3 linked regions of the Microscilla marina ATCC 23134 genome follow. The protein of the gene in region 2 interacts with the protein of the main gene of each other region in a pairwise test. Links are inferred from orthologs where the notes say so. Each region holds a gene or a part of one and is shown on either strand. Other genes may lie near its edges. The genes, in order: M23134_RS14355, M23134_RS11230 and dnaE.

What was found.
Region 1: the proteins of M23134_RS11230 (region 2) and M23134_RS14355 interact in binary tests that used the Escherichia coli proteins (3 or more experiments, as listed by UniProt). The link is inferred for Microscilla marina ATCC 23134 from one-to-one orthologs.
Region 3: the proteins of M23134_RS11230 (region 2) and dnaE interact in binary tests that used the Escherichia coli proteins (3 or more experiments, as listed by UniProt). The link is inferred for Microscilla marina ATCC 23134 from one-to-one orthologs.

Annotation. Positions count from the first base shown.
Region 1 is NZ_AAWS01000013.1:215,555-225,104, reverse strand. What follows is about bases 2,012-4,958. They hold M23134_RS14355 (cytochrome c oxidase subunit I), read right to left. Parts: upstream 4,466-4,958; coding sequence 2,558-4,465; downstream 2,012-2,557. Other genes in these bases: M23134_RS14350 (cytochrome c oxidase subunit II), read right to left, coding at 4,498-4,958; M23134_RS14360 (COX15/CtaA family protein), read right to left, coding at 2,012-2,568. Also shown: M23134_RS14370 (cytochrome c oxidase subunit 3), read right to left, coding at 21-629; cyoE (heme o synthase), read right to left, coding at 626-1,546; more of M23134_RS14360, read right to left, coding at 1,543-2,011; more of M23134_RS14350, read right to left, coding at 4,959-5,559; M23134_RS14345 (hypothetical protein), read right to left, coding at 5,617-6,963; M23134_RS14340 (c-type cytochrome), read right to left, coding at 7,017-7,778; M23134_RS14335 (DUF3341 domain-containing protein), read right to left, coding at 7,832-8,362; nrfD (NrfD/PsrC family molybdoenzyme membrane anchor subunit), read right to left, coding at 8,423-9,550. UniProt on the Escherichia coli protein: Cytochrome bo(3) ubiquinol oxidase is the terminal enzyme in the aerobic respiratory chain of E.coli that predominates when cells are grown at high aeration.
Region 2 is NZ_AAWS01000010.1:153,763-163,349, reverse strand. The notes cover bases 2,520-5,503. They hold M23134_RS11230 (methionine aminotransferase), read right to left. Parts: upstream 4,606-5,503; coding sequence 3,433-4,605; downstream 2,520-3,432. Other genes in these bases: M23134_RS41070 (4Fe-4S binding protein), read left to right, coding at 4,891-5,503; M23134_RS11235 (hypothetical protein), read right to left, coding at 2,556-3,134; M23134_RS11240 (amidohydrolase), read right to left, coding at 2,520-2,562. In the rest of the region: M23134_RS11250 (LON peptidase substrate-binding domain-containing protein), read left to right, coding at 299-937; M23134_RS11245 (porin family protein), read right to left, coding at 1,061-1,642; more of M23134_RS11240, read right to left, coding at 1,774-2,519; more of M23134_RS41070, read left to right, coding at 5,504-6,357; M23134_RS11220 (NADH-quinone oxidoreductase subunit J family protein), read left to right, coding at 6,498-7,079; M23134_RS11215 (hypothetical protein), read left to right, coding at 7,115-7,933; M23134_RS37915 (leucine-rich repeat domain-containing protein), read left to right, coding at 8,044-9,207; M23134_RS11205 (lysoplasmalogenase), read right to left, coding at 9,215-9,587. UniProt on the Escherichia coli protein: Shows aminotransferase activity with methionine and histidine as substrates, and to a lesser extent also with phenylalanine.
Region 3 is NZ_AAWS01000003.1:248,194-259,549, forward strand. What follows is about bases 2,226-6,978. They hold dnaE (DNA polymerase III subunit alpha), read right to left. Parts: upstream 6,638-6,978; coding sequence 2,426-6,637; downstream 2,226-2,425. Other genes in these bases: M23134_RS03670 (hypothetical protein), read right to left, coding at 6,957-6,978. Also shown: M23134_RS03655 (serpin family protein), read right to left, coding at 267-1,502; M23134_RS03660 (DUF4291 family protein), read right to left, coding at 1,588-2,172; more of M23134_RS03670, read right to left, coding at 6,979-8,195; M23134_RS03675 (MvdC/MvdD family ATP grasp protein), read right to left, coding at 8,230-9,234; M23134_RS42440 (hypothetical protein), read right to left, coding at 9,341-9,472; M23134_RS39645 (7TM diverse intracellular signaling domain-containing protein), read left to right, coding at 10,009-11,356. UniProt on the Escherichia coli protein: DNA polymerase III is a complex, multichain enzyme responsible for most of the replicative synthesis in bacteria. This DNA polymerase also exhibits 3' to 5' exonuclease activity. The alpha chain is the DNA polymerase catalytic subunit.

The sequences.
Region 1 (9,550 bases), on a different replicon or contig from region 2:
GTGTGATTATTAAACTTCTTTTAGTGATTCAATAATAAAAAGCCAAACAAATATAGCCAAAGAATGTCTAAAAAGTGCCAATATGTAGCACACATTTCTATTCTGGCCAATCTTTTGGAATGTATTTTTAATCTAAAGGTTGATACTAATACTATAGCTAAAAAGACAATCCCGCTTATCAAGTGAACCGCGTGTAAACCTGTAATTACATACAGGAATGATCCGGCAGGGTTAGATTGCTCACCAGCAAACCATACGCTTGAGGCTACTAAATCTTTCCAGGCATACAATTGCCCCACTAAAAATGCGAAACCTAAAAGAGAAGTAATGACTACCGCTATTTTAAGCAAATCTATGTTATCTTTTTTCGCTAAAATTAAAGACCAATGCATAGAAGCACTGCTCATTAATATAATGATGGTATTTACCCAAAATAGATTCGGCAAATCAAACTCTAACCAGTTACCTTCGGCTCTACGTACTATATAAGCACTGGTAAATGCCGCAAATAACATGATTATAGAAACAATAAACAACCACAATGCAAACTTTTGAGGGTGCATTGATAGTGTCTCTTGTGGTTCTTCTATAAAATCGGCTTTATTATCCAATGTGTTTCCTGCTATCATATCTTATCAATCAAAAATGCAATTTGTACAACGGGAAGGTAAATAAACGACCCGAACATAATGCGTTTAGCCTGTTGTTTTGCTAGTTCTGCATCCCCTTTTGATGAACATATCTTTAATAACTGTAATGCAGGCACTAAAAATAAAATGCCGCACCCAGTTGCTATAACTCCTGCTGTTAAACCTGTAATACCTACTTGTGTGGGTAACAACCCCATAGGAATCAGGAACATTGTGTAAACAGCTATTTGAAATGCAGTGCTTACATCTTTGCCTTTTTTGGAGGGTAACAGTTTGAACCCTGCTTTCTTGTAGTCATCGTCCAGTACCCAAGCAATTGCCCAAAAATGAGGGAATTGCCAAATGAACTGAAACGCAAAAATAATAATGGCTTCATAACTAATGCGTCCAGTTGCCGCCACCCAACCCAACATAGGAGGTAGAGCTCCGGGGATAGCTCCCACAAATACAGCTATAGAACCTACTCTTTTAAGTGGTGTATATACAAAGCCATATAGCAACATTGAAACAAATGCTAAGGCAGTAGTTAGTATATTGGTATAGCTAAGCAACAAAAACAAGCCGCCTATTCCAGTAATAATTGTATAGAAAATGGCCTCGTTTACTGTTACTCTACCTGAGGGGATTGGTCTGTTTTGAGTCCGGTCCATCATTCGATCCAAATCTTTTTCTATGATTTGGTTGATCATAATAGATGCTCCTGACACCAAAAAACCTCCCATTGACAAGCTAATAAAGGTTGCCCAGTTGATGGTTCCTTCGAATGCCAACAGGTACCCAAATGCTGCCGAAAAAGCTACAAGAAATGATAATCTCGGCTTTAATAGCTCAGTATAGGTTTTAAATTTTACCAATACTGAGGTTGATGTATTAATGTTTGTCTCAGTTGTTATCATTGCGAAATTAGTTGCTCTTGAGAAAGTTCTCCCAACGAATTTACTCCCTTCTTCACAAAAACTCTCTCATAATTAATCGCCAGCAATAAGAAAAATTGAATGCCTAGCACTAGTGAACCCAACAATAAATGAATGGGCTGCAAGAATGCAGGTATCCCGAAATAAGCCATTGCTATTCCAGTAGCGACTTCACTAATTATTATCAAAAACAGGTATATTGTATATTTAAATACAAAATGATTTCTTTCTTTAAGTTGTGTATAAAGTAAATAAACCAAATACACGTGGGTTAGAAACACTAACCAAGAAAATGAGCGATGGATGTAAAATGTCATCCCTAAGTTATCTACCCATAAACCTCGCTGAGCTTCTCCCATATTTCGGGCAATCAAATCTATTGCCTCTCTCACTTGTGTCCCCAGCACTACTTGTATAAAAGACAAAACCAAACTTAAGATAATGACTTGGTTGATTCGTTTTTTATTTGCTATAGGAGTAGTTTTCCAAACTACTTTAAATCCTCTAATAATGGTGTATATTAACAAAAACACAATGGCAAGTGCCAAAACCATGTGAATGGTGATCATAGAAACTGCTAAATCAGTAGCGACTACTTTTGCACCTATCCACCCCTGAAATCCTACCAGCAACACACTTGCAAAGCTCAAAAAAACAATGCCTCGATCTAATTTCCAATAAGTAAAGGAAGCGATGAAAGTTGCAAATATAAGTAATCCGATCAATGCTCCAATCAATCGATTAATATATTCTATCCAGGTCTTTATAGGGTTAAAATCTGCAATTTCTTTTCCCTGTACTTTGAATTTTTCTTTATAATTTTTTGGGAGTTGGGATACCTCAGTAGGAGGTATCCAACTTCCAAAACACTTTGGCCAGTCAGGGCACCCCATGCCAGCGCCAGTGGTTCTGACGATGCCCCCAACGGCAATCAAAAAGTATACAGCAACAATAGTTACAATTCCCAGTTTCCTGAAAACCTTATGTGTGTTTTTATTGCTCATTTATCGTTATTTCATCCTCATTATTCCCTCCACGCTCCAACATTTCTTTCTCGTGTGGCAAGTTAGAATGTGGTGTTTGAGATAATGGAATATGTTGAGGAATAAAATCTCCAAATCCGTCTTCTTCTGAGTTTGGTTTACTGTAATCGTAAGGCCAACGGTATACCTGAGGAATCTCTCCTGGCCAGTTCCCATGTCCAGGGTTTACAGGAGTAGTCCATTCAAGTGTAGTTGATCCCCAAGGATTTTCAGAGGCTTTTCTACCTCGGAAAATGCTATATATAAAGTTGAATACAAATACAAACTGAGAGAATACAGTAATGATTGCTGCAATACTAATGAAAGCATTCAAATCAGTAAATGATTTTGTAAAGTCAAAGTTAGTAAAAGCATAATAACGACGAGGGAAACCTGCAATACCGATGTAGTGCATCGGGAAAAACACAAGGTAGGCACCTACAAATGTAAACCAAAAGTGGATATACCCCAGCTTTTCGTCCATCATTCGCCCAAACATTTTTGGGAACCAGTGATACACACCTGCCATCATTCCAAAGAAAGAAGCACTACCCATTACAAGGTGAAAGTGAGCTACTACATAGTAGGTATCGTGCAACTGAATATCCATTGCGTTGTTTCCAAGTATAATACCTGTAACCCCACCCGAGATAAACATTGATACCAGTCCAATAGAGAACATCATGGCTGGGGTAAAAATGATATTACCTCTCCATAATGTAGTAATATAGTTAAATGATTTTACTGCTGATGGTACTGCAATAATTAATGTAAGGAACATAAATACAGACCCTAAGAATGGGTTCATACCAGTCACAAACATATGGTGTGCCCATACAATAAATGATAGGACAGCAATACCTAAAATAGAACCAATCATTGCTTTGTAGCCAAAAATAGGCTTGCGGGCATTGGTTGCTATTACTTCAGAAGTAATACCCAGTGCAGGGATCAATACAATGTATACTTCGGGGTGTCCTAAGAACCAGAACAAGTGCTGGAATAGTACAGGACTACCTCCTTGGTGGTGCAAAGCTTCGCCTGCTATATATATTTCAGACAAGAAGAAACTTGTCCCTAAACTTCTGTCAAAAATCAACAGCAATGCTGCTGAGAATAACACAGGGAATGACAACAGACCAATGATAGCTGTAATAAAGAAAGCCCATATAGTCAGCGGCAAACGAGTAAAAGACATTCCTTTTACTCTTAGGTTAATTACAGTGGTTATATAGTTTATACCTCCTAATAATACTGAGATAATAAACAAAGCCATGCTGATTAACCACATTGTCATACCTGCACCTGAGCCTGACATTGCCTGAGGCAAAGCACTTAGTGGTGGGTAAATAACCCAACTACCAGAAGCTGGTCCTGTTTCTAAAAAGATAGAAGCAAACATAATTACACTTGATCCAAAGAAGAACCAATATGAAAGCATGTTCATAAAACCTGACGCCATGTCACGGGCACCAATCTGCAAAGGAATAAGGAAGTTACTAAAAGTACCACTCAGACCTGCAGTCAATACAAAGAATACCATAATGGTTCCGTGCATTGTAACCAAAGCAAGATAAAACTCTGGTTCTAGCTTTCCTGCTTCTGTAATCCATCCACCCAAAATAGGGCGAAGAAACTCCATGCTCATCTCTGGAAAACCAAGCTGTAAACGGAAAACAAGTGACATAAGTCCTCCTATTACCGCCCAGAAGATTCCAGTAAATAAAAATTGTTTTGCGATAACCTTGTGATCTTCGCTAAAAATATACTTTGAAATAAAGCTTTGGTCATGGTGATGGTCGTGGTCGTGTCCATGATCATGAGCGTGATCGTGACCTACCTCCTTGATTGCATCACCTTGATTATGATTATCTGCCATAATAGTCAATTCGCTTTTTAATGTTTACAAGTCTAGTCAATTTTAGCGTGCGCTGTTTTTTCTTCCTGCTTTTTGCTGGCAAAATTCTTTTTCTTGCGCAGCCATTTTAAATCTCTCCCTTTATACTCAGGGTTATCCTTGAGGAAAGGAGATTGAGATGCGTACCATTTCTTATACTCAGCTTCTTCAACAACCTCTACCAACAAGCGCATACTGTAGTGCCCCTTTCCGCAAATCTCTGTACAAGCAATCTCGTAGTTAAATTTAGGGTTGCCTAATTCAGATCGCATTTGTGCAGTTGTTTTAGTTGGGGTAAAATGAAACTGGGTGGGCATCCCTGGTACAGCATCCATTTTTAAGCGAAAATGGGGTGCAAAAACACTGTGCAACACATCTTTAGCTCTAATCTTAAAAAGAATTGGACGATTTACAGGTAATACAAGCTTACCACTCACAAAGTCATCGTTTGCATCTTTGTGTCCAAAGTCGATGCCTAATTCATTGGTGGCATCAATCAAACGATAGTCATAATTACCCATTTTCTTATCCTTGCCAGGATAACGGGTTTTCCAGGCAAATTGCTGCCCTACTATTTCTACAACTTCAGCATCTTTTGGAACTTCTCCCATAATGTCCCACCACACTTTATTACCATAAAATACCAATACAGTAAGTATGATAGCAGGAGTAATTGTCCAAGCTATTTCCAGTTTATGATTTTCAGGGAAAAACGATGCCTTGTTCTCTTTTTTGTACCGATAACGGAAAGCAAAGTAAAACAACGCTGCGTTAGTAATCACAAACATTATTAAGATAACTACAGTAGAAGACCAAAACAAACTATCTGTTTGTTGTCCGTGTATAGAGGATGCTTCAGGTAAAAAATTCTTGGCAGCCTCTCCTGAATACCAAATTGCTGCGATTACGCCTATTAGGGGGAAAATCCACATCAAGTTAGCATTCAGATTGTTAAATCCGTCTACTTTTTCTTTATGCTCGCCTTTTGCAACAGATACTAACCTTTGGATTCTGAAAAGCATTAACAGAATCACGAAAATTAATACGATTGCAAGACCCAATATCAAGTTAGCCATAAGATCAATCTATTATTTATCTGTTTGGTTCTATAAAAATTCGTTTAAGGTAAATGTTTAAATATTGTGGTGCAAACTTTCCTCAATCATTGGGTGGTTTTTAGGGATAATGTTAGCCTTCGCCAAAGCAGCAGCTGTTACCCAAATAAAACCCGCAATAAATAAGATTACCGTACCTATTTCCACCAATCCAATACCACTATGTTTACCTACTGTACCTGGCATAATCATCATATAAAAATCTAACCAGTGACCAAAGATAACCCCAACAGCCGCAATCTTTACAAGTAAAGTTTTTCTTTTGGCTGCTCTTGGCATTAAGAACAAGAACGGGAAGGCAAAGTTGATAATGATATTAAAGAAGAACAAGAATTTGAAATCTTCCATCCTGTGGAGGAAGTACACAGTTTCTTCAGGAATGTTGGCGTAATAGATCAACAAGAACTGAGCAAACCATATATATGTCCAAAAAATACTAAATGCAAAGATAAATTTACCTAAATCATGAATGTGATTTTCATTTACATACTTGAAGTACCCATGGTCTTTAAGCACCACTACATACAGCGCCATAGCTGCCAAGCCTGTAACAAACCAACTGGCAAATGTATACCAGCCAAACATTGTACTGAACCAGTGTGCATCGATTGACATCACCCAGTCCCAAGCAGCAGTAGAGGTTGTAATGGCAAATATCACGATAAAGATTGCTGCATAAACACCACTTTTCTTATGAAAAACAGGGTTTTTAGTGTAAGCATAAAAATCGTTTACCTCATCTTCTTTCAAAGACATTTTGCGTAATAACACGTATAAAACGTACCATAAAACAAAATATAAAACGGTTCTTATTACGAAGAAAGGTGTATTCAAATACCCTTCTTTGCCTGCAATGATTTTATCATATTTAGGGCTATTAGGGTCAAATAACTCGTGGTGAGTCCAGTGAAAAAGGTCATGACCACCTAGGGCAAATACTGCCAATAGGATCACACCGGTAATTGGCAAGAATTTACCAAAAGTTTCGGGAATCCTTTTAATCATTGTTGGCCATCCAGAAAGTGCCAGGTAGTTGAATGCAACAAAGAAAACCCCTACCAGAGCAATGCCAGTAAAAAATACACTGTCATGCCAAAGTACAGCATACAGGCGTTTGGTCCAGTGGAAAGCACCGTGTCCACCTTCGTCTCCACCACCTCCGGCACCATGTCCTTCGGGAGCGTGACCTCCACCGTGATGTTCGCCACCAAGCCCTATGCCTTGCGTCCATAAAATAATCCCCACTATCAGCAAAGCAGCTCCAACTACTATAGCAGTCATCAGCTGTTTACGCAGTTTCGGGGTAAATTCAAAATTCTTTTCCTGCGACAAGTCTGAAAGCGTAATATGTTTGTCTCCAGCCATAATATTATAGATTCTTTTAAGCTTTTCTTCTGTTTATTATGATGACACTGCTATTAATGTCCTTTATTTTCAGGTTCAGTTTTCTTAGCCTCTTTTTTAGCAGTACTATCTGTTTTTGTATCCTCGTCTGTCTTTGCCTTTGGAGCTTTGTCGTCAGAGCGATTATTAGCAACTGCTTCGTGCAAACGTCCTTGCAACTTATGAACATAATAAGCGATTTTCCAACGTTCTTCAGGAGTCACAATTTGCTTGTGAGGCCACATACGCCCTTTACCGTGTGTAATCACGTGGAAGATATGCCCACTAGTATTTGTTTTTTGGGCACCAGCTGTGAGATTTGCCACCCCTTTGTACTGATCGTTGACTTTTCCATCGCCTTTACCAGTAGCACCATGACAGTGCTGGCAATAACGCTCGTACAAAGGCTGGCACTCTTCGAGTACATATTTATCAATAGCCGCAGAATCTTTAGGCAAAGCCAAAGGATTGCTTACTTTTGATGCCATTTTCAAACCTTCTTCGCCTGCTGGGAAATTGTAAACCAACAATGCGCTTCTTTCTCCCTTATCATTCTCTACTGTCATGTTATAGTGTCCTTTACGAGCCACAGTTCCTTCAGGTGGCTTGCGCAAGTTCATTCCAGTAGGGTTCAAAGGATTTTTCTTCACCTGTGTATATGGCTCATAAGGAATAGACACATACATTTGAGGCGCATATTCTGTTCCTGGACTGTTGGGGTTTCGAGAGCAAGAGCTCAAGACCATCACAGTCAGGACTAACATCAACGGTATATATTTTTTTGATCTAAGTAACATCTTTGCAATTTTTTAAAGTAGAAATATTCACTAATTATCTGCCATTTATACTTTTATAAATCCACTTCTTTGGGTTCTTCGGTCACACCATTTTGTTTCAAAATAGCCACAATGTCTTCTTTTGAGTGTTTGGTGTTTTTGTCCAAGTTAATCGCCATTACGTGTTTGTCATCTGTACTTCGAGGATCAAACATTATAGCTTTTTTACCAGGACCAAGCCCACGAGATACCAGAAATGTACCTACCATACCCAATGCAGAGATTAATACTGTAGATTCAAATGTAACTGGAACAAAGTTAGGTGCAGGTAAAAAATCTTTACCCCCAATATCCATTGGCCAGTCAAAGCCCAGCATATAGCTAATCATTGTAATTGCCAGGGTAGTACCAGTAGCTCCAAAAAGGAAAGCTGCTTTACCTAGTCTTGTTCTTTTATAACCCAGGTAAGTATCCAGGTGGTGAACTGGATAAGGAGTATATACATCGTGGATTTGCACACCTTCTGCACGTATTTTTTTTACCGCAGGCAACAAAACATCTTCGTCGTCAAATACCCCTACTATATATTTTTTAGTTTCTGCCATATCTTTAATCAATCGTAAGATTTAGTATTTTGGATCTTTTGAATAATTATGACTCACTTATTATTTATCATCACCCTGATGTGTATCACTTGCTACACTCTCAGCAGAACGCGCCTGAACTTTCTCAAGAGTAGTTTGAGAAGTAGACTTTAGTACTGCTTTTACCTCTGCCATATTAATTACCGGCAAAAATTTAGCGAACAAGAAAAACAAAGTAAAGAATAAACCGAAAGTGAATATATAATCTCCTAAATCTACCCAGGTTGGATAGAACATAGCCCAGCTTGAGGGCAAGTAATCTCTGTGCAAAGAAGTCACAATAATTACAAATCGCTCAAACCACATACCTATGTTTACCACAATAGACAGGATAAATGTAACATAAATGTTACGACGAAGTGATCTAAACCAGAAAAATTGAGGAGAAAGTACGTTACAACTCATCATGGCAGCATACGCCCACCAGTAAGGTCCAAAAGCACGGTTAATAAATGCATAAGACTCATACTCTACCCCTGAGTACCAAGCAATAAAAAACTCAGTCAGGTAAGCAATACCTACTATAGAACCTGTTAGAACAATTACCTTATTCATAGATTCGATGTGCTCAAGAGTAATATAAGCTTGTAGTTTAAATACGTGGCGAGTAATTAACATCAAGGTAAGTACCATTGCAAAACCTGAGAAGATCGCACCAGCCACAAAGTATGGCGGGAAGATAGTTGTGTGCCATCCAGGAATCAATGAGGTGGCAAAGTCCATACTTACAATGGTGTGTACAGACAGTACCAGCGGAGTAGATAAACCAGCAAGAATCAAAGCTACTTCTTCGTATCGTGCCCAGGTTTTGGCTGAGCCGTCCCAACCAAAACTTAGTATACCATATACAAAAGCTCTAATTTTATCACCACGGGCAATGGCTCTTTCGCGGATAGTTGCTAAATCAGGAATTAATCCTATGTACCAGAATACTACAGATACAGTAAGGTAAGTACTAATTGCAAATACATCCCATACAAGTGGTGAGTTAAAGTTTACCCACAACGATCCATAAGTATTTGGTAAAGGCAATGCCCAATAAGCCATCCAGGCACGTCCCATGTGCATTAAAATAAAACTACCTGCACACAATACCGCAAAAATGGTCATTGCTTCTGCCGCCCGGTTAATAGATGTTCTCCATTTTTG
Region 2 (9,587 bases):
TTTAAGCGACAAGTTCTTAGATGCCGATGCATATCGGTGCTTCAAGTTACACCCTGTTCTACAGGCAACTAACAGGGGGCAAGCTTTAAGTGACAAGTCGCAAGTCCTTAGATACCGATGAATATCGGTGCTATTCCCTATTCCATAGGGAGCTATCAAGTTTGTAAAGTGTTTATTTTCAGCTGCTTACAACTTTGATAGTTAGAAGAGAAAACAAGAAAGCTGAGTCCTATGATAGATTCAGCTTTTCTCTTTGTAAAAGGGTAGTGTAAGTCCGTATGTTAATATATATTATACAATGCAAGAAAAGTTTTTACCGTTTTTCCCGCTAAACCTGGTTGTTTATCCAGACGAAAACCTCAACCTTCATGTATTTGAACCCCGCTACAAACAGTTGATTCACGATTGTATAGAACAAAATACTAACTTTGGTATCCCTTCATTTATCAATGAAGAGGTAGCTGCTTATGGTACTGAAGTAAAGATAGTAAACGTTGAAAAAACTTATGATGATGGCAAAATGGACATAAAGACGAAAGGAGTGCAGGTATTTAAAGTATTGAGCTTTGATCAAAAAACACAGGAGAAACTATACGCTGGTGGCACTGTAGAAGTGATCCCTCACGAAGAAGTTGCTCCAGAAGAAGTAAGCCGGGAACTTATCAGCAATTTAAAAAAGTTGTATGAAATCATCAAAGTAGGTGCAGCTATCAATATCCAAAGCTTCAAAGTGTTGTCGTATCAACTAGCCCATAAAATAGGGCTTTCGTTGGAACAGCAATACGAAATGTTGAAAATTTCCAGTGAACACGATCGACAGTTGTATTTGCTGGATCACCTCAAATCTTCTATCCCTTTGATGGAGGAAATGGAACGCACCAAAGAAATTATCCGCATGAATGGGCATTTTAAAAACCTTGACCCACTGGACTTTTAACAAAACTTAGCCCCTTCATCAAACAAAATATTTGGACTACTGTTGTACAAAGCAGGAATACCAAAAAAGGCAGGCAATAAAACTATTGCCTGCCTTTTATATGCTTGATTACTCAAGGGAAACCTACTTAAGCTTGTAGCTCACGGTAAGCTGAACCACATTGGTTTTGGTGTTATCGTCTGCTACCCGACTCGATAATTTGGTAAGCCCGGCTTCATAACGCAAGTCTATGCCTAACTTTGAGGTAGGATCAAATCCTATTCCTACCTGCAACGATGCCAATATATCGTTGACATCATCCATATTATCAGTGGTATTACCTCCCGACTCGGTTCTGGCACTCACTACAAACCCAAACGCAGGACCTACATATAAACGTACTGGGTTGAGTTTAGCGCCAAAAAGTAAAGGAATGTCAAGAGTTGTTATTTTGGTGGTATACGATGAGTTAAGAAAATTAATGGCTCCTCGCCCTCCCTTTTGAGAAACCATCAGCTCAGGCTGAAAGAAGAAACTTTGTGATATTTGAAACTGAAACAAAGCTCCTAAGTGGAGTCCTATACGAGCCCCATCGTTGCTCACACCGTTGGGCAAAGACGAAAATGTTGCCAGGTTGAGTCCACCTTTAATACCAAAACCTACTTGAGCTTGTGCTACTCCTGTGCCTAACAAAACAAGTAGAATGAATGTGTAAATTCTTTTCATGTGTATGATTTTATTTAAAAATGACATTTAATAAGTACTCATCTTGAGTCCCAAAGACAAAACTACAGGGTTACTCAAAGAGGGCAAAACCTCTAGGGCTTTATTTTTATCTATAAAATAATTCGTATTGTTTATCGTTCTACTGAATTATGTGCTGCTATTACAAACTCATCAGCGTCTAAGTGTGCCGGAAACTTCTCTCGAAAACGCTCCAGGGCTGCTTTATCAAGCATTTTGGTATAAATGATTTCGTCCTGTGTTTTTTCAAACAACACCTCCCCTTTAAAATCAACAATTGCCGAATCGCCTGAATAAGTAATGCCGTTATCGTCTTTGCCTACCCGGTTTACCCCTACTACATAACTTAGGTTTTCTATAGCCCTTGCCTTAAGTAATGTACGCCAGGGGGAACGCCTTGCCTCTGGCCAGTTTGCTACATACAAAGCAAGATCATAGGCTTGGTGTAAGTTGCGGCTCCAAACCGGAAAACGCAGGTCATAACAAATAAAAGGCGCTATTTTCCATCCTTTCCACTCTTTTACAACCAAACGCTCACCTGCAGTATAGCTATGATGTTCTTCTGCCATCCGAAACAAATGGCGTTTGTCATAATAATCATAAGTACCATCTGGCTCTACCCATAACAAACGGTTAAAGTACTGTCCTTTGTCTACACAAATAAAACTGCCTGTAACCACTGCCCCAGTTTGTGCAGCCATTTGCTGCATCCACTTATGGGTGGTAAGGTTCATAGGCTCTGCCAATGGCTGCACACTCATGCTAAACCCGGTAGTAAACATTTCGGGCAATACGATCAAGTCTGTAGGTTGATCGATTTGCCATATTTTTTCCTCAAACATGGCACGGTTTGCTGCCGGATTTTGCCAGTATAGTTCTGACTGAATAATTGTAATTACCATAAAGTAAAGTTAATCGTAGCGTTGACAAATGCCCCGCTTAGTTTTTCAAACTCTTTAAGCGGATATACATACCCACCAGAAGCACTCAGTACCAGTCTATGGTCGTAGTATAAAAATACCCCACCCATTGGTGTAAACTGTAAGGTGTTGAAGCTTTGTTGGTTGAGACCACCAAACTCCAGCCCAAAATAAGGAATTAAAAAATTACGCCGGGGGTTACGTTCAACCGAGAGGTTGAGCCCCAAACCATATTTGAGCATATTAGAAACGCCTACTTTGTTGCTTTGCAAAATACTAATGGTGCCATAAAAACGTAAATGACTAGGTCCCCGATTGTCGTTTTGACGAATGTAGTTATAAATAAGAAATTCGGGTGAAAACCCACTAAAGGTGCCCAGGCTATCTGAAGAAGAAGGAAAGTAAAAGTTATAGCCTCCACCTGGCATTACGTGTGACTCGTGGTCTACAATATATTTACCACTTTCACTTCTTTTAGGTCCGTACGTAGATTGCCCATAGCTCCAAAATGCTACAAAAAGTAGCATCAAGGTAACTGTTACAGTTTTACTCATAGTTTATGATATTTAGGTAATAAATTACGCTACCCAACTTTTAACTTCATTGAACTCAGCACAGTAAAACTGTAGCTTCGGTTTTAGAAATACCGTCCTCACCAACCCATCGAAACCCTAAAATAAGCGGTTTTTTGGGCACCTATATGCCTCGGTATCTAAGGGACTTGTAAGCGGTTTGGTTTGTGGGAGCACAAAATAGTAAGGTAGAGTAGTAATAAATATTCAAGTCATAATATATACCCTACGTTAATCAATGTAGTTGACCAAAAGCAATAAAATCTTTTGTTTGTAATGGCTACTCTTTCAGTATCTGAGCATTTTTCACTAATAACTCTACTGCTCTTTCCATTGTTTCATCTTGCTTGGCAAAACAAAAGCGAACTACTTTTCTGTCTAGTTTGTCGGTATAAAACACTGATGTAGGAATAGTGGCCACTCCTGCTTCTTTGGCAATTCTTTTGGCATACACTACGTCAGGTTCGCTGCTCAGGTGAGCATACGACACCAACTGAAAGTAGGTGCCTTGGCAAGGCAACAGTTCAAAGTCGGTAGCTTGCATTAATGAACGAAACTTGTCACGACGCTCTTGATAAAACTCAGGCAAAGAGGTGTAATGCTTTGTTTCTGCCATAAAATCTACCAATGCGTATTGGGCTGGAGTAAAGTTAGAAAAAGTAACATACTGGTGTAATTTGCGCAACTCAACTGTAATTTCGGGAGGAGCTATGGCATAGCCCATTTTCCAGCCAGTATTATGAAATGTTTTACCAAACGATGAAATCACGATTGATTTTTCACGCAAAATAGGATAAAGTAACATGCTCTGATGAGTGACTCCATCAAAAATGATATGTTCATATACCTCATCGCTGATCAATAGCAAATCGTGATTCATTACTATCTCGGTAAGCTCGGTAATGTCGTGTGGCTTAAGTACTGAGCCAGAAGGGTTATGAGGGGTGTTGATGATGATCAGCCTTGTTTGAGGTGTAAGCGCCTCTTTTACTTGGTGCCAGTTGATGGCATAGGTATTTCTCTCTAGGGCTATAGGCACCGCTTTGCCCCCATTAAGCTCTATTACAGGAATATAAGCATCGTACGCAGGTTCAAAAACAATGACTTCGTCACCCTCTTGTACTAAAGCACTGATTGCCACAAACAAAGCCTCGGTGGCCCCAGTGGTTAAGGTAACTTCTGTAGCAGGGTCAGGGCTAAAACCATAAGTATGGGCAGTTTTTTCAGCAATGCGTTCACGCAAGGGTAAGATGCCTGCCGAGGGAGCATACTGATTCATTCCTTTTTGCATGTAATGATGCGTTAAACGTACCAGTTCTGGATGACAGTCGAAATCAGGAAAGCCCTGCGCCAGGTTTACTGCTTTGTGCTCGTGCGCCCAAGCCGACATTATCGAAAATATAGAAGTGCCTGCATTGGGTAATTTTGAAGAAATAGTTGGGGTCGATTGCATGTTTTTATTAAGTGTTTTTTCAACCATTGAGTATAAAATATATGCTTACTTGTTCTTAAGCGAAGTTAGGATATTGTTTTTTTTAGCTCGATCAAAGCATTTTAGCTGAAAAGTAACAAGTTTGTGTTTTTTTTCCCATATTTATTTTAGAAACTAAGCATAGTTTTACACTAATTATCAATTTTTATATACCATCCCCCTCCTTTATAGCATAAGTGAAGGCATTGGGCTGTACTATACAAACTCTGCAGGAAAATGCTCCTGTAGAAGTAAACACACTATTGAATGAAGAAAAAGGGAGCAAATAACACCTATTTTGGCAATATAAAAGAAGGAGTTCGCTCTTCGCTCATAGGTTTAAAGCTGTCTATCAAACACGCTTTTGAAGCCCGCCAACGAAGAAAACCTGCCGACTCTATAGCTACTCCGGCTTATTTTGAGCAACAAACCGGACGAGTAACTACCCAATATCCTTATGAGGCGATTCCTGTGCCTGACAACGGAAGATACCGTTTGTTTAATGAAATGGATGATTGCATTGTATGTGATAAATGTGCCAAAATATGCCCAGTAGATTGTATTGATATAGAACCTATAAGGGCTACCGGACAAATAGGAACTGCTTCTGACGGCTCACCCATCAGACTTTATGCCGCTACCTTTGATATAGACATGGCTAAATGCTGCTACTGTGGCTTATGTACTACAGTGTGCCCTACTGAATGCCTGACTATGACCAAGGCTTATGACTATAGTGAAGTAGATATTACCGACATGATTTATCACTTCTCAAACCTTACCCCTGACCAGGTGCAGGAAAAGAAAGATTTGTTTGAGCAGTACATGAAAGAAAAAGAAGCCACCAAAAAACAAATGGCACAAGCAAAAGGTGGAGAAACTAAAGCAAAGCCAACGGTAAAAAAACCGGTTGCCAAACGTCCTGCTATTAAAAAAACTACAGAGGCAGGAGCACAAGCTCAAGAAAATGCGGCTACTGCTCAACCCAAAACAGGGTTTAAGCCACGCATGAAGCCTAAAATAAAGCCAAAAACTGGTACAACGAACACCGGAGAAGATAAAAGTAATGAGGTGATACCTTCGGCTAAACCCAAAGTAAAACGCCCAGTTATTAAAAAACCGACGAGTCAGTCAGAAGGGGAGGCAAATGAACCAAAAGCTGACGCCAAGCCAAAAAGAGTGAAGCCAATCATTAAAAAACCGACGAGTCAGTCAGAAGGGGAGGCAAATGAACCAAAAGCTGACGCCAAGCCAAAAAGAGCAAGGCCAGTTATTAAAAAGCCAACAAGTCAGCCAGAAGGGGAGGCAAATGAACCAAAAGCTGATGCCAAGCCAAAAAGGGTGAGGCCAGTCATTAAAAAGCCAACAAGTCAGCCAGAAGGGGAGGCAAATGAACCAAAAGCTGACGCCAAGCCAAAAAGGGTGAAGCCAGTCATTAAAAAACCGACGAGTCAGTCAGAAGGGGAGGCAAATGAACCAAAAGCTGACGCCAAGCCAAAAAGGGTGAAGCCAGTCATTAAAAAACCGACGAGTCAGTCAGAAGGGGAGGCAAATGAACCAAAAGCTGAGGCAAAGCCAAAAAGAGCAAGACCAGTCATTAAAAAACCAACGAGTCAGTCAGAAGGGGAAGCAAATGAACCAAAAGCTGAGGCAAAGCCAAAAAGGGTGAGGCCAGTTATTAAAAAACCAACGCAAAAAAGAAAAGACGATGGCGAAGAAGGAACATCTTCATAAAATAAAAGGGGCAACCATCACTTTTTTAGTAAATATTTAAGTACTCAGTCAAGACCAAATTAATAATGCATAGTATGCTTATTATCAGTCAATTATAAATTTATCTAAAGTACTTAGAATGAAACATTAAAGTAAAAACAATGATATTGAAGATAGTTTTTTTTGGCTTTGTTGCCTTAATAGGTGTATCAACCTTGGTACTGCTGGGCACACGTAAGGTATTGTATGCAGCTTTTTCGCTGTTATTGATTTTGCTGGGTATATCAGCACTGTATGTGTTTGCAGGAGCCGATTTTTTGGCGGTGACTCAAATCATTATTTATGTAGGGGGCATATTGGTACTCCTGCTATTTGGTATTATGCTTACTAATAGACCTCCGCAAAACCTTAGTATTAGATTCAGTAACCCTTTTCAACAAGATGAAACATCAGATGTACAGCCCTTGACCAAAACCCGAAATAATTTGGCTGGTATAGTCTTGGGGCTGGGGTTATTAGCAATACTGGTGTTTGCTATCCATAAGGCTAACCTGGGACAAATGCCTTGGATCAAGCAAGCTGTTCAAAACCAACAAGTGATCAAGCAATCTACAGTACAAGGCTTAGGCATACAACTAATGACCCAATATGTCTTGGTATTTGAGGTAATTGCTGTTTTACTAATGGTAGCGTTGCTGGGGGCTGTATTGATAGCTGGAAGAACTGAGAAAAAAACGGGGTAACACCTATTTGTTCTATCTTTTCGTTTGTACTAATTATGGAAGAAATATACCGAAGTACTTATCAAACCTTTGTGTTATTTGCCAAAGAAGCACTTTTGATAGAGATATGGAACAGTGCCAGTGAAGATCTCAATGATGAAATTTATAAAAAAGAGTTTTTATTGACCAATGAAGTACTGGCACCTTACTTTGACAAAATAGACAAGGTACTGATTGATGCCCGTAACTTTGAGTATCCTATTTCTCCTAACTTGCAAGATTGGCACAACCAACATGTATTTGCCCGAATAAAATCAGGCAGTATTGCTAAAAGTGCACTTGTTACAAGTAAACACATATTGGTACAAGTATCTATGGAGCAAACCTTTGATGCCTTGGAAACAGCCCCACACCAAACAATCAAGGTGTTTGATCAAGTAGCCCAAGCCAGCCAGTGGCTTACTGGTAAAACTATAGATTGTCGCACTACACCTTACCAAATAGTATATTATACTCAGGCAAACGAAACACTTACACAAATATGGCATGCTGACACAGAAAATCTGGAGGTTCACCAGCTTCAGCAAGAGTTTGACGAGTTGACCGATTTAGCAAAAACTTACCATCCTTTCAAACTATTAATCAACGCCCAGGCACTGAGCCACCCTATACTGCCCCACACGCAAAACTGGCTCAACCAAGAAGTTTTCCCTTACTTTTTGATGCACAAGCTCAAATATATGGCTATAGTGATCAGTCAAAATATGCATGTACAGCTTTCACTGGATCAAGCCCTGGAAGACATCAAAACCTATCCTATAGAAGTAACAAGTTTTGATACTCCCCAAGAGGCTACCCACTGGCTAAACCCCTAGTATTTGATGTATGACCATTAGGAGAGCTTTCCCTGCCTGATGCTTTTTTATGGAAAAACTTTAGTAGTTTTGATTTTTGATAACATTTACCCAACGCTTTTCAAATACCCGTGAAAAAAACAATTATAGCTTTAGTAGTCGCATGTTGGATACCTGCCATTGCCCAGGCGCAGGCTTTGCTCAATAAAACCAAAGTATACACTTCATTTGAGGAGGCATTTAAAACCCCTGAAACAGTATATATATTAGATGTTAGTAAGAAAAAACTATCAAAACTTCCCCATAATATTGATCAGTTGGTCAATTTGCAAAAACTACTACTGGGAGAGAATAAACTAAAAAAATTGCCCGATAATTTTATAAAATTGAACAAACTGAAACACCTTGAGCTCCAGAAAAATAAGCTAAAAAAATTGCCTCAGGGGTTTGAAAACCTTCGCCAACTCAAATACCTCGATTTGGCAAATAACCGATTCAGGCAAATACCTATGAGTATTTTTAAAATCAATACTTTGGAAACCCTTCACTTTTTTGGCAATCGGGTAAAAACCATTTCTCCAGAAATTGGGCAACTCACCCAACTCAAAAGCCTGCGGTTGGGTAGTAATCGAATAAGAAAGCTACCCAATAACCTGGGACAATTCTCACACCTAAAAGAGCTACACCTCCCTGACAACTGCTTACGCAAGCTGCCTCCTTCGTTTAACCAGCTAGACTCACTCTACTGGCTCGACTTAAACCATAATTGGTTCCGAAAACTACCCCAAGAACTCAAAGGATTGGATAATCTGCATATTGCGTTTTTTTGGGACAGGGGGTTTTCTAAAAAAAATAAGCGTGATGTAGAAGCTGCTCAGCCCAACACCGAGTTTAAATACGCCCCTAAATATGCAGGTAAATACTGGGGGATATACGCAGGGTTTCAACAGGGTAGTCAAAGTGTAATAGAGGCGGGATTGGTCAAGGGTTTCAAAAAAGACTTTATTACCTATCACTATGGTATAGGTGGTGAGTTTAACCTCAATGGCAACATGCAGGGAGTAAAGTTTGGGGGTTGGGTGAATGCCCTGATTGCATTGGGAATGCAAGCGACATTTTACCTGGATGATGGTCAAAAAGCTGCCGCTATCCGACCAGAAATAGGGATAGGAGCCAATTTGTTTAGTTTGATGTATGGCTACAACATTATTATTGGAAATAATCTACCAAATACCAATCGTCACATGGTATCATTGAGAGCGGTCTTACCATTGGCACCATTGTTTTTTCCATAAAGCCAGGTTAATTACCTTGAACTTGGGCAATACAACCTTTTACAATGAGGTATTGAGCCGCAATGTAGGTGACCATAATGACTAACCCAGCTTGTGGTATAGACACCACAAACTTATTGATGGCAATTATAGCGTCGGATACAACGAATAATAATGCTCCATAAAATACCCATTGAAAACTTATGGGATGAGTACATCCTTTTCGATTGAGCGCAAAAACTGCCATGAGCACAATAGTAGAGGCATATACCAATACTGGAACTGCCAGCTCTTTGAGGTGGGGAAATAAGTAGGCATACAACCCTACGCCTAATAGCAAAAATGGCAAAGCCCAAAGGGGATTTCGGCTTACAAAACCCTTTTGCCCACTCATATTTACC
Region 3 (11,356 bases), on a different replicon or contig from region 2:
AAACAACTTTGACTAAAATCACTGCGGAGTATTGTATTAAGGAACAGAAAAAAAATAACCCCCGAATCAAGTTCGGGGCTGTAAGTTTTCAGTTTGGAGGTGCTCTTTCACCCTGATACTTCGTTACTTTTAGCCTTTGGCAGAGCTCGGCGCAGCAGGGCTGCAGCCATCGGTTTTAGCCGTAGCTATGGCTACGCCTGCAAAAAGTGCCTCGTCTCAGAATAAAATCCCTACCTCAAAATCGGTAATTTATTTTTTCACCATTCCTAAATGGCTTGTTTGGGGGTAATAAGTCTGCCAATAAATAAAATACTACCCGTGGTGTTGTCTTTAATGATAAACATAAATGGATGATCTGCCTTAAATATTTTAGGAGGAATAGGTTGTTCAGGATTGTAGGAGGTAGACCTGGGTCTTGACATAATAACGGCAGTAGCCGCCGCAGCTTCGGTTCCTTTTTCGCTCACCTCTATAAACGCCTTATGTACCACCTCTGATATTACCAAAGATTCACTCTGCATGATTTTGCTAAAATCGGCCTGTTTGGTGAAAGGTATTCTCATTCCCAAGGCTTTTAAAGCATTTTTGAGTGGAACATTTTTGGTCATTTTAAACTTGGGTAAGTGTAAGATAACTTTTGTGTGAAACAAGCTTGTTGTAAGCGCTTGATAGGTCTTTGACGTAAGCCATTGTTCCACCTGATAGAGCCCGTTTTTATGTTTGGGCAACAATACCACCGTACTCACTTTGTCTCCTGCATAAGGTAACTCTATTGCCTGTAAAATCGCATTTTCAGTATATTTAATTGAGTTAGTAATGTGCATAAACTTTATATCAGGGTAAGTGATCTTATGGGCGATAAAGTTCATCTTACGGGTATTGCTTTTATCAAATCTGAGTTTCCATTTCCCTTGAAAGTAAATGGCATTGGTAAGCACCATACGAGTGTTGCCACTGATCATACCAGAGGGAATAAGGTTTTTGATTTTATCCTGAGTTTTTTTGGCTACCCATTGATTGATCACTATTCTTGATTTTTTTGGCTGATTTTTAAAATCCAATTTGCCCAGTTTAGCCTGATAATAGGTGTGATTTAATTTGAGAAATGAAGGTTGAAACTTTTTACTTTTTTCGCCCCAGATCGCATTGACTATCGAGAGCTGTAAACCTTTGCTGTTGAGGTGGTTGAAATGATGATTCAAAAATTGATAATCTTTATCTAACGATTTGGGGCTAAAATGAAGTGTATGCGCCATTTGCTGCGCGGTACTGCCTTTTGCCCCAGCGTAAGTCATGGCCAATGCCGATGAAATGCTGTAGGGAGATACAAATACATTATTATCTTGGGTCTGGTGAGAGGCTTTTGATAATTGCTTGTAAAGTTGCAAAGCAAAGCGAGTGTTGCCTTGTACAGTAGGGTTATTGGGCAAAAGTTGGGCTTGTAAACTAACACACAGCAGGCATAGCAGTAGGGTCATAAGAAAAGAGGTACGGTGTATCATAGTTATGGTAAATAATAAAAGAAGTAAACATTTATTACCAAGACATCTCTATGAACAAAAAGAAGTAGAAAAGGGGTGTTTTTAGTTAAAAACACCCCAGGGCAAGCGCCATTTCTTCTGATACAGGATAAAGCCGTTCTTCGGGGGTTTCAGGCAATGGAGGGTTACGTCGCTTTTGCAAACTCCCGATGGCATGCGCCAGCTCTGTGACATCTTCTATACCCAAAATCCATTCGTTCACGTAACGCAACGATAACTCTTCGCTCCGAACGCCCACTTGAATAGCCGCTCTGTCCAGTTTTTTGCCCAGCAAATCACGCTCTGGGTCCCATTGGTGAATGACCACTGCCTTGTCTAATGCCTGTTGCCAGTCTTCTTCATTGGTGTAGCGTTGGGCATCGTATTGAGTAGGCACAGCTTGCCGTAATAGGTGCAACCAACCCTCGTGCGATAACTTGATACGAGCTATCGCGTTCATCCGGTGTTTGGTAGCATACTTGGTGCGCTGCAATACCCACGCAAACGAAGGCTTGATCCAGGTAAGGCGATTGGTATTAAAACCAGTCCCAAAAGTACCTTTAGCCGCAGCAGTGGCCACTACTTTAGGTTTAAATGCCTGATACACAAACAAACCTTCGTCGTCGTAAGCAGCATAAATTTGTTTTTGCATATATTCAATAGTCCATAGTATTTAGTCGATAGTCCATAGCTGATTCGAATAAATGTTTACCTTGTTAAATGCTGTAAACCAGTACTTTATATTCAAATTGCGTACTCACTTTATTTTTAAAAGCGTTTCGGTTTTACGCCTAAACACCCCATTAAATAGTTTTTAAATTCATCAATAACTGATCACCAGCAACCAACTTTGATTAAAATCACTACGGAGTATTGTATATTTATAAATAGCTTGTGAAACTATATTAATACACCATTTTGCAAGCCAGTTCGAGCGATTCAAACTTTTGTTGCAATCGTTCATCTGCCTGTACCTTGTATTTCTGTGAGTTGAGCTCTACCATCATAGTAGGTTGTTCCTGCAAGTCATACACCCAAATCTTAAGCTCGTGTTCACCCGTATTCTCTTGGGCTACCTTTTCCATTTTTTCCATGAGCTCATCGTTTAGCTTGGCAATGTCTACCTGAATAACTAACCCCCGACACATCTTCTCTTGCATCTCTTCGAGGGGTTTTATCTGCGAGGTGCGCAGCTCATAGCGATCTTCTGAACCATACCGCTTTTGTACTTTACCCGTGAGCAGTATCAGTTGATTTACCTCAATCAGATCGCTTAATGTTTCGTGGCTTTCGCCAAACAAAGCCAAATCCATCGACGTGCTGTAATCTTCTATACTAAAAGAGGTGAAAGGTTTGCCATTTTTGGTTTGCCTTAATTCTTTTTTGGTCACAATACAGGCTACAGTCACTTCCTGGTGCTGAAAAGACTCTATTTTATCAAGGGCTACCGCACCAAATTTTTTCATTCCGGCACGGTATCGGTCTAGTGGGTGCCCCGACATATAAAAACCTACCACTTCTTTTTCACGGTTCAGCTTTTCCAATTGGCTCCAGGGCTCGGTATAAGGCACCTTGGGCTGGGCTATAGTGACCGCCCCGCTTGCCCCAAACAAAGAGGTTTTGGCATTTTCTATCTCTTTTTGATAAGCATTGCCAAATTTGATGATGCGTTCCAAAAAAGTAGCCGTATCATTGGGCATAGCAGCAAAAAACTGCGCCCGGTGTAGTTTGCCCAAATTGTCGAAGGCCCCTGCCTGAGCAAAACACTCAAAAGATTTTTTGTTAACCGTTCGCAGATTTACCCTACGGGCAAAATCAAACATATCCTTAAAAGGACCGTTCTTTTTGCGCTCCTCTATGATATTTTCTACGGCAGCGTCGCCAGTGCCTTTTACTGCGCCCAAACCAAAACGAATTTGCCCTACTGGGTTTACCGTAAAGCTCTGTTCACTTTCGTTTACATCAGGTCCCAGTATTTGCAGCCCCATGTTTTTGGTTTCATCAATAAAGAAAGTAACCTTATCAATGTTATTCATGTTGTGCGTAAGCACCGATGCCATGTATTCAGAAGGGTAATTAGCTTTGAGGTAAGCCGTTTGGTAAGCCACCACCGAATAAGCTGCCGAGTGCGAACGGTTAAAACCATACTTGGCAAACTCTTTCATTACCTCAAAAACCTTCCTCGACTTCTCTTCAGGAATCCCATGAATTTCTTTGGCTCCCTTCATGAAAATGACCTCTTGGCGGTCCATTTCCTCAAGCTTCTTTTTACCCATTGCCCGGCGTAGCAAATCGGCACCCCCCAGGCTATAGCCTCCCAAAATCTGGGCAGTCTGCATAATTTGCTCCTGGTATACCATAATCCCATAAGTATTGTTGAGGATAGGCTCCAGCAAATCGTGTGGGTATTCAACTTCTTCAGTTCCGTGTTTACGGTTGATAAAGTTGGGGATAAACTGCAATGGACCAGGGCGATAAAGGGCGTTCATTGCAATCAGGTCTTCAATGTTGGTAGGTTTGAGCTGCTTTAGGTACATCCGCATTCCTTCCGACTCAAACTGGAATGTTCCTACGGTTTCGCCGTTTTGGTAAAGCTCAAGAGTAGCCTGATCATCCAATGGAATCTTGTCCATGTCTATGTCAATGTCATAGTTTTTCTTAATCATTCGCAGGGCATCCTTGATCACGGTCAGGGTCTTAAGCCCCAAAAAGTCCATCTTCAGCATTCCGGCATCTTCAATCACCTTACCGTCAAACTGAGTTACCAGCAAGTCGGCATCCTTAGAGGTACATACCGGAATATATTTAAGCAAATCATCAGGAGCAATAATTACCCCTGCAGCGTGAATACCTGTACCTCTGACCGACCCTTCCAAAATCTTGGCTTGGCGCAACACTTGATTTTCTAAATCGCCTTCAGGCCTTGCCAATACATCTTTTAGTTCTTGCACTTCGGCAAAGGCGTCTTTGAGCTTGGTTCCCGGTTTGTCAGGCACATACTTGGCAAGTTTGTTTGAGTCGGGAATAGGCAGCTCCAGCACTCGTGCTACATCCTTGATGGCCATTTTAGCCGCCATAGTACCATAGGTAATGATTTGGGCTACCTGGTTTTTACCATATTTATCAATTACATAATTAATGGCATCTTGTCGCCCTTCGTCATCAAAATCAATATCCACATCAGGCATACTTACCCTTTCCGGATTGAGGAAACGCTCAAAAAGCAGGTTATACTTGATAGGATCAATATTGGTAATACCAATACAAAACGCGACTGCCGAACCCGCTGCCGAACCCCGTCCGGGACCTACAAAAACTCCCATGTCGCGAGCGGCATTGATAAAGTCTTGCACAATGAGAAAGTACCCCGGAAACCCCATCGATTTGATGATGTTAAGTTCATGGTCAAGGCGCTCTCTTATTTCTTCTGTAATCTCTCCATACCGTTTGGTGGCTCCTTCGTAGGTCAAGTGACGCAAGTAATCATCCTGAGTAGCAAACTCAGACGGCATTTCATATACAGGCATCAGTATGTCTCGCTTGAGTTTGATAGGCGAGCATTTATCTACAATTTCCTGAGTGGTTTCCAGAGCAATAGGAATGTCAGAAAACAACTCGTTCATTTCTTCCGGCGTTTTCATGTAATACTCCTCATTGGGCATTCCATAACGCAGGTTACGCCGCTTTATATCAGGCGTAAACATTTTGGGCGTACTTTTCTTGTCAGCTCCCTTTACACAAAGCAGCGAGTCGTGGGCATCGGCATCTTCATCACCAATGTAATACACATTATTGGTAGCAATGGGTTTTACCCCATATTTTGCCGCAAATTTAAGCAACACCTCATTTACCCGTTCTTCCTCTTCTTGTCCGTGGCGCATAATCTCCACATAAAAATCATCGCCAAACAAGTTATGCCACCACTTAAACGCCTCTTCTGCTTCGTGCTCGCCCTGGTTCAATATCAAATCAGGAATCTCGCCTTGTAAGTTACCCGTCAAGGCAATCAAGCCCTCGTGATATTCTTCTATCAGGTCTTTGCCAATCCGTGGAAAACCAGCATAATAACCCTCTATATAGCCTAAAGAGCTTAGTTTGGCGAGGCGGTGGTAAGCCTCCTGGTCTTTGGCAAGCAATACTTGGTTAAATCTTCGGTCGCGATCGCTCTTGGTAAATTTAGTCTTAGTACGCTCTTGAGCCACATAAAACTCACAGCCAATAATCACCTTTACATCATTTTTGGCGCCTTCGCCTACAGCCTTAAAAGCCGCGTGCATGTTGCCATGGTCAGTAAAAGCAATGGCAGGCATGCCGTGTTCTTTAGCAAACTTGATCAAACCGCCTACGCTGGCTGTACTTTGCAAAATAGAAAACTGAGAGTGTACATGCAGGTGAGAAAAAGGGATAAATTTATCTACTTTTCCCTTAAATATCTCCGGGATTTTAATCCCTTTTTTCTTTTTACGTTTCTCAAAGTTGGCAGCATCGAGCACTGGAGGCTCATACACCACAGCATCTGCTTCCAGGTCGCCCAGGGGTGGAGCAATACCTATTGAGATCAAGCCAAAATAACAACGGGCAGTTGCCAACACATCATATGCTGCATCGTGGGCATCGTCAAAGCTTTCACTAAAAAGCTTGGTGTGAAGTTCGGTAAGGGTAGGCCATTTAAATTTACCGCCTCGTCCCCCCTGAATGCCTACATACTCAGCGGTTTCTTCGCTTTTGGTGTCATAAGTCGGTACTTCGTGAAGCTTACTATCTACAGTAGTCCGCACATACTCAGCTCCCATGATGTTTACATCAAAGCCAATGTTATGACCAATGATGAGTTCGGAACGGGCAATGTCAACCGCAAATTTTTCGAGCACTTCATTCAGCGGCAAGCCCTCTTCCAAAGCAATTTCGGTAGAAATACCGTGCACCTTTTCAGCGTTGAAAGGAATCGTAAAACCTTCAGGCTTTACAATCATATTTTCGGCACTGACAAGCTTACCATTGTAGTCGTGCAACTGCCAGGCAATTTGTACCAACCTTGGCCAGTTGTCCACATCGGTGTGTGGCGCATTAAAATCTTTTGGAAGCCCGGTAGTTTCCGTATCAAAAATTAAATACATGCAGCGAGTCTTTTTATAGTCAATGAGTTAAGCCCCTAAGGGCGCTCATGTTGAAATCTTAACTTTAAGGCAGCTTCTAAATTACGAAAAAAAAGAGGGATTTGAAAGGCTTCAATAGGGTATGTTGATAAAGATTACATCTTGCGTTGTGAGTACTCTCCTCTTTGCTTTTTCTTTCGTCAGAGGCATTTTTTTTGGCTAAAGTGGATAGCTGATTACCCACATTAGGCAGGTATAGTAAAAGAAGGATATGTTGATAAAACCCTGGTATTGAGGCTGTAGCTGGATGAAGTATAAAGTTTTGTCATATACAATGCAATCAGGTTGGCTTCATTTCTATAGCCTGGTGATTTAACATTAAAGTGAAAAATTCAAGTAAAAATGTTTGATAGTCAGGGTGTTGAGCCATTACTTGCCCTATTTCTATTACCTCACCCGCGTTCAACTGTTCTAGCAAAGGCAACAACAGAGAAGCATGGGAAAAATTACTTTTGTTTCGTCGGTAATATAGTCTTACCTGATCATTTTTTAGCGGTTGATGGTATATACAGAAAGGAGCGACAATTTGTACACTTTGTTTGGTCAATTCAGGAAAAGTTTTTTGATCAGACCAGCGCGGAGGGCGAAACCCACAATTGCTTTTGAGCGACAATTGATAATCTTCCATAGCCGCCTTTACCCAGCCACCAAATTTTTGTTCATGTACCTCAGTGCCAATCAAACCACTGGCTAAAATGTCGTCCACCTCAGCTTCATACCCTGCCAAAATCTCTGGGTCAAACGATGCTGTATTCATTTCAGCCAAAGCATTGCTGAGCCAGTCTTTGACCGAAATACCCTTGATCACCACCGTCAACGCCATTGAAAACTCCTCAGTGTTACCAATGTGAAAAGGACCTTCGGGCAAGTAAAACGTATCGTGCGCTTCTATTTGGCAGGTAGTACCATAGGGCAATATTTTCTCTGGCTCGCAATAATGCAACCTCGACCCGGTCTTCTCTACAAACACCTCTTCATCCCACAGTGTCATCAGTTTCTTACCTGGTCCCTGATGAAAGTGAATCACACTATTGGCTTCACCGTCGTAGTGTACCCCAAACGGAGTATACCCATAATTGCCCACAAATATAGTAGCGTTCAGGTCTAACCAAGGAATCCCAAGCTCTTCTACAATCCCCTGATAAAGAGGAGCAAGTCGTTGGGCAAGCGTATCGTGGTATTGGGTAGCACGATTGAGAATGATGCCAAATTTTTGCTTGCCAAATATACGTTGGGTAAAGTCTTGCAGGCCTTCGTGAGTTTGTAAAGGAGCGCGGTACATCTCGCTCAACTCTTTAATCACCTGTTTACCATCAGTATATACCCTGAGTCCGGGAGTACCAAACGAAAGCTTTTCTGGAACTTCTTGGATAATATTTAAAATGTCTTGTTCAGTAAAAAACTGAGCAGGCACACTGTTTTTGATCAAACAAGCCTCTGTAAGGTAGTTAGACTCTTCTAAAAGCACGTTCCACCAGGCTTGGCTAAAAACGGTATGAGGAGGAGTAATAGATGCCATTGATTACTATATATAGTGATTATAAAACATTGAGTTAATAAAGGTTGAGTGGACTATTACGTCTACGAGCCCGGTTGAGCAAGACATTGGCAATTGCTTCGGATATTTTTTTATTAAAAGCCTGATCCAGCCAACTAAACTCACCCACGGGGTTAACTTCTAAAAATACAAACTTGCCTTCCGGAGTTTTAATTAAATCTACCGCCCCATAGTTGAGTCCAAAATAGTCCATAAGGTGAAGCAGCTTCAGCTGAATACTGGCGGGTAAGTCACAAGGTTCTATGTCATCTATCAGGCTCCCATCTTTACGCCAGTCAGCTTGCCCTTCGGTAGATTGTTGAGAGGGTATTTTACCACAAAAAATCTGTTCTCCTACAATGGCCACCCTAAACTCACATTCTTTTTCTACATATTCCTGAAAAATCATAGGCGAAAATTCCAACCCCGTCATATCTTCCAACTCTTCGGGCTGCCACTTGTGGCTATATACCTTATACTCGTCTTCAGTACCATCATAAATGCTAAAAGCGTATTGCATCTTTGAGATCACCGCCGAATAGTTGTGGGCAAAAGCTTTTACTTCTTGCGCCGAGTTGGTAATAAGGGTAGCAGGAATGCGCAAACCCAGGCGGTTGGCTACCTTAAGTTGCAATTGTTTGTTTTCGGCACGTCGGATGTCCGCTACAGCGTCTAACACAAACTTGCCAATGCCCCAACTGGCAAGGGTACCCCAGAAAGTAGTTTTTGATTCTTCTATGGCAGGTATTTTATACTCATCTGCCATTTCTTCGGGCAGCTCTTGCCCAATGCGGATGCGTCTATACCATACTGCGTCAAACTTTGCCAGGTCGTGTACCACATCTTCACTGATGATTTTTACCTGTTCGGTATTGTTAATATAATGGCTGGCAAGCTGAATTTGGGTGGGGTAATAGTTGGTATTAAACCTGTATACATTGGCTCCTTTATTTTGCAATGCTTCAGTTACATTGTTGATACCTTCGTCGTCATCACTATATGTGACAATTAACACTTCCATAAAGTTATAAGTAGCTAAATTTTTTTGGTATATTGCTTACCAAACTACATAAAAAAAGGGACTATTGCTAGTCCCTTTTGCTTGATTCACTGGCGGGTAAATGTGATTATTTTCTTTTAACCACTTTTCTTTTTTCTAGTTGTTTGGCGAAGAAAGGCTTGGTAGTACTTTTAGCAGTTTTTATTTCTTTGCTACCAAATGTGTTTGGACTGTCAAAATCACCATTAATATGTCCCATGTTTTTAATTTTTTAAATTTAACCTTTGTTTTAAATAATAGTTGTTTGTTGTATTATGGTTGCAAAGTAAGGGGGGAATGGGTAGATAAAAAAATGCTTTTTTGAAAAAATATTACAAACGACGAAACTTTTTTCATTGATTGTCGTAGTGCACTTTCCTGCGTTTTGAAATACTTAATAATAAGTATACAATAATTGTAAAGAAATATACTGAGGGCTTACTGTAGATAAATAGTTGGGGTTTACAATGTAACTCAATGGTTTATTTTGGGAAATACCTTTTTTTTCGTTTTAGTCAAAGGTTTATACATAAATGCGAAAAGTAAAGTTTTAATAAAATTGTGGTGGTAACCTTGTTTAATTCAGCTCAAATATTTCATCAATTTGAAAAAAAATGCTTGATTTCACCTGCTTTTTTTTGTGTGATATTTCTTTGTATCTTTTCAAAAGTAAGAGTTATTGCTCAAAACCCGTTAGACTCACTGGTTGTACAGGTTACTGACGATATAAGTAAATTGACTAACCTGAATCCGCGAATGTACATCTTAGAAGATTCGTCAAATAGCCTAAGTTTTAAGCAAATCACTTCTTCTAAATATCATAACTACTTCATTCCTTATAATGAATTTCAAAAGAAGTCCCCAAGGTTGCAAAGAGAGAGAGTTTATTGGGCAAAATTGACGCTCTATAACCAGTCAAGCAGGAATCACTGGATTTTGTATGCCGCGAAGGGCGCAAATATTCAGCTATACTACCCTGATAATAATGGTCATTATTCTAAAAAACTAAATGGTCGTCTTGTACCACAATCGTTAAGAGATATTAGCAAGCATATTGTGGAGTTTAAGTACAAGTTTCGCCTATTTTTACCTGTTCAAAAAAAAATTACAATTTATATTAGACTGAAAGGAGTAATGTATACACCTCGTTATACATTAAAGCTTCGTTCACCTCAAGCATACTTGCATGAGGAATCTACATTAAACATTATTCAAGGTGTCTTTCAAGGCGCTTTATGGATTATACTTCTTTATAATATAATACTATTTCTAGTTGTTAAAGACAAAACCTACCTTTACTACACTACTTACATATTTGCATACTCAGTATATTATTTAGGGTATTACGACTTCTTTTCTGAGTATCCAGTTTTGCAAACATTCATTGGAGTAGCCAGTAGTCAATCAACAATGATTTTCTACTTTTTATTCATGAAGCTTTTTGTTGATGCTAAAAGACTAATCCCAAGGTGGAATAAAGTTATTCACTATTGGATGATAATCAAAGTGTCGATTGACTGCTGTTTGCTGCTTTATATATCTCTAACTTTAAATCTGGCTGATGCTGAAATATATTTATTAATTATAATATTAATTGATACAAGCTTATTTATATTAACACTCATTTTCTTATTGAGAACGAGAAATGTTTTAGCCCGCTATTTCGTTACAGGTTCTTTTTTCTTAATATTAGGCTGGGCGTTAAGTTCAATGGGGTTTTTGATTCATGTGAAGGTAGGGTTCAACATTAATTACTTCTCCCAAGCAGGTTTATTTCTCGAACTAGTGCTTTTCTCGGTAGGTTTGGGGTACCGCGAACGAAAAAACGAGCAAGACAAACGATTGGCACAAGAAGAAAATGCCCGAATACTGAGAGAGCAAAATGTAACCCTGGAGCGCAAGGTAAAAGAACGTACCAAAGAGATTACCGAAAAGAACGAAGAGCTCCAGCTCCAGAAAGAAGAAATATTGACCCAACGAGATTCGTTGCAGGAACGAGGCGAAGAACTTCAGTTTGCTTACAATCAAATCACAGACAGTGTACGCTACGCCCAAACCATCCAAAATGCCATTTTACCTTTTGAACCTAAAATCAAGCAGATTT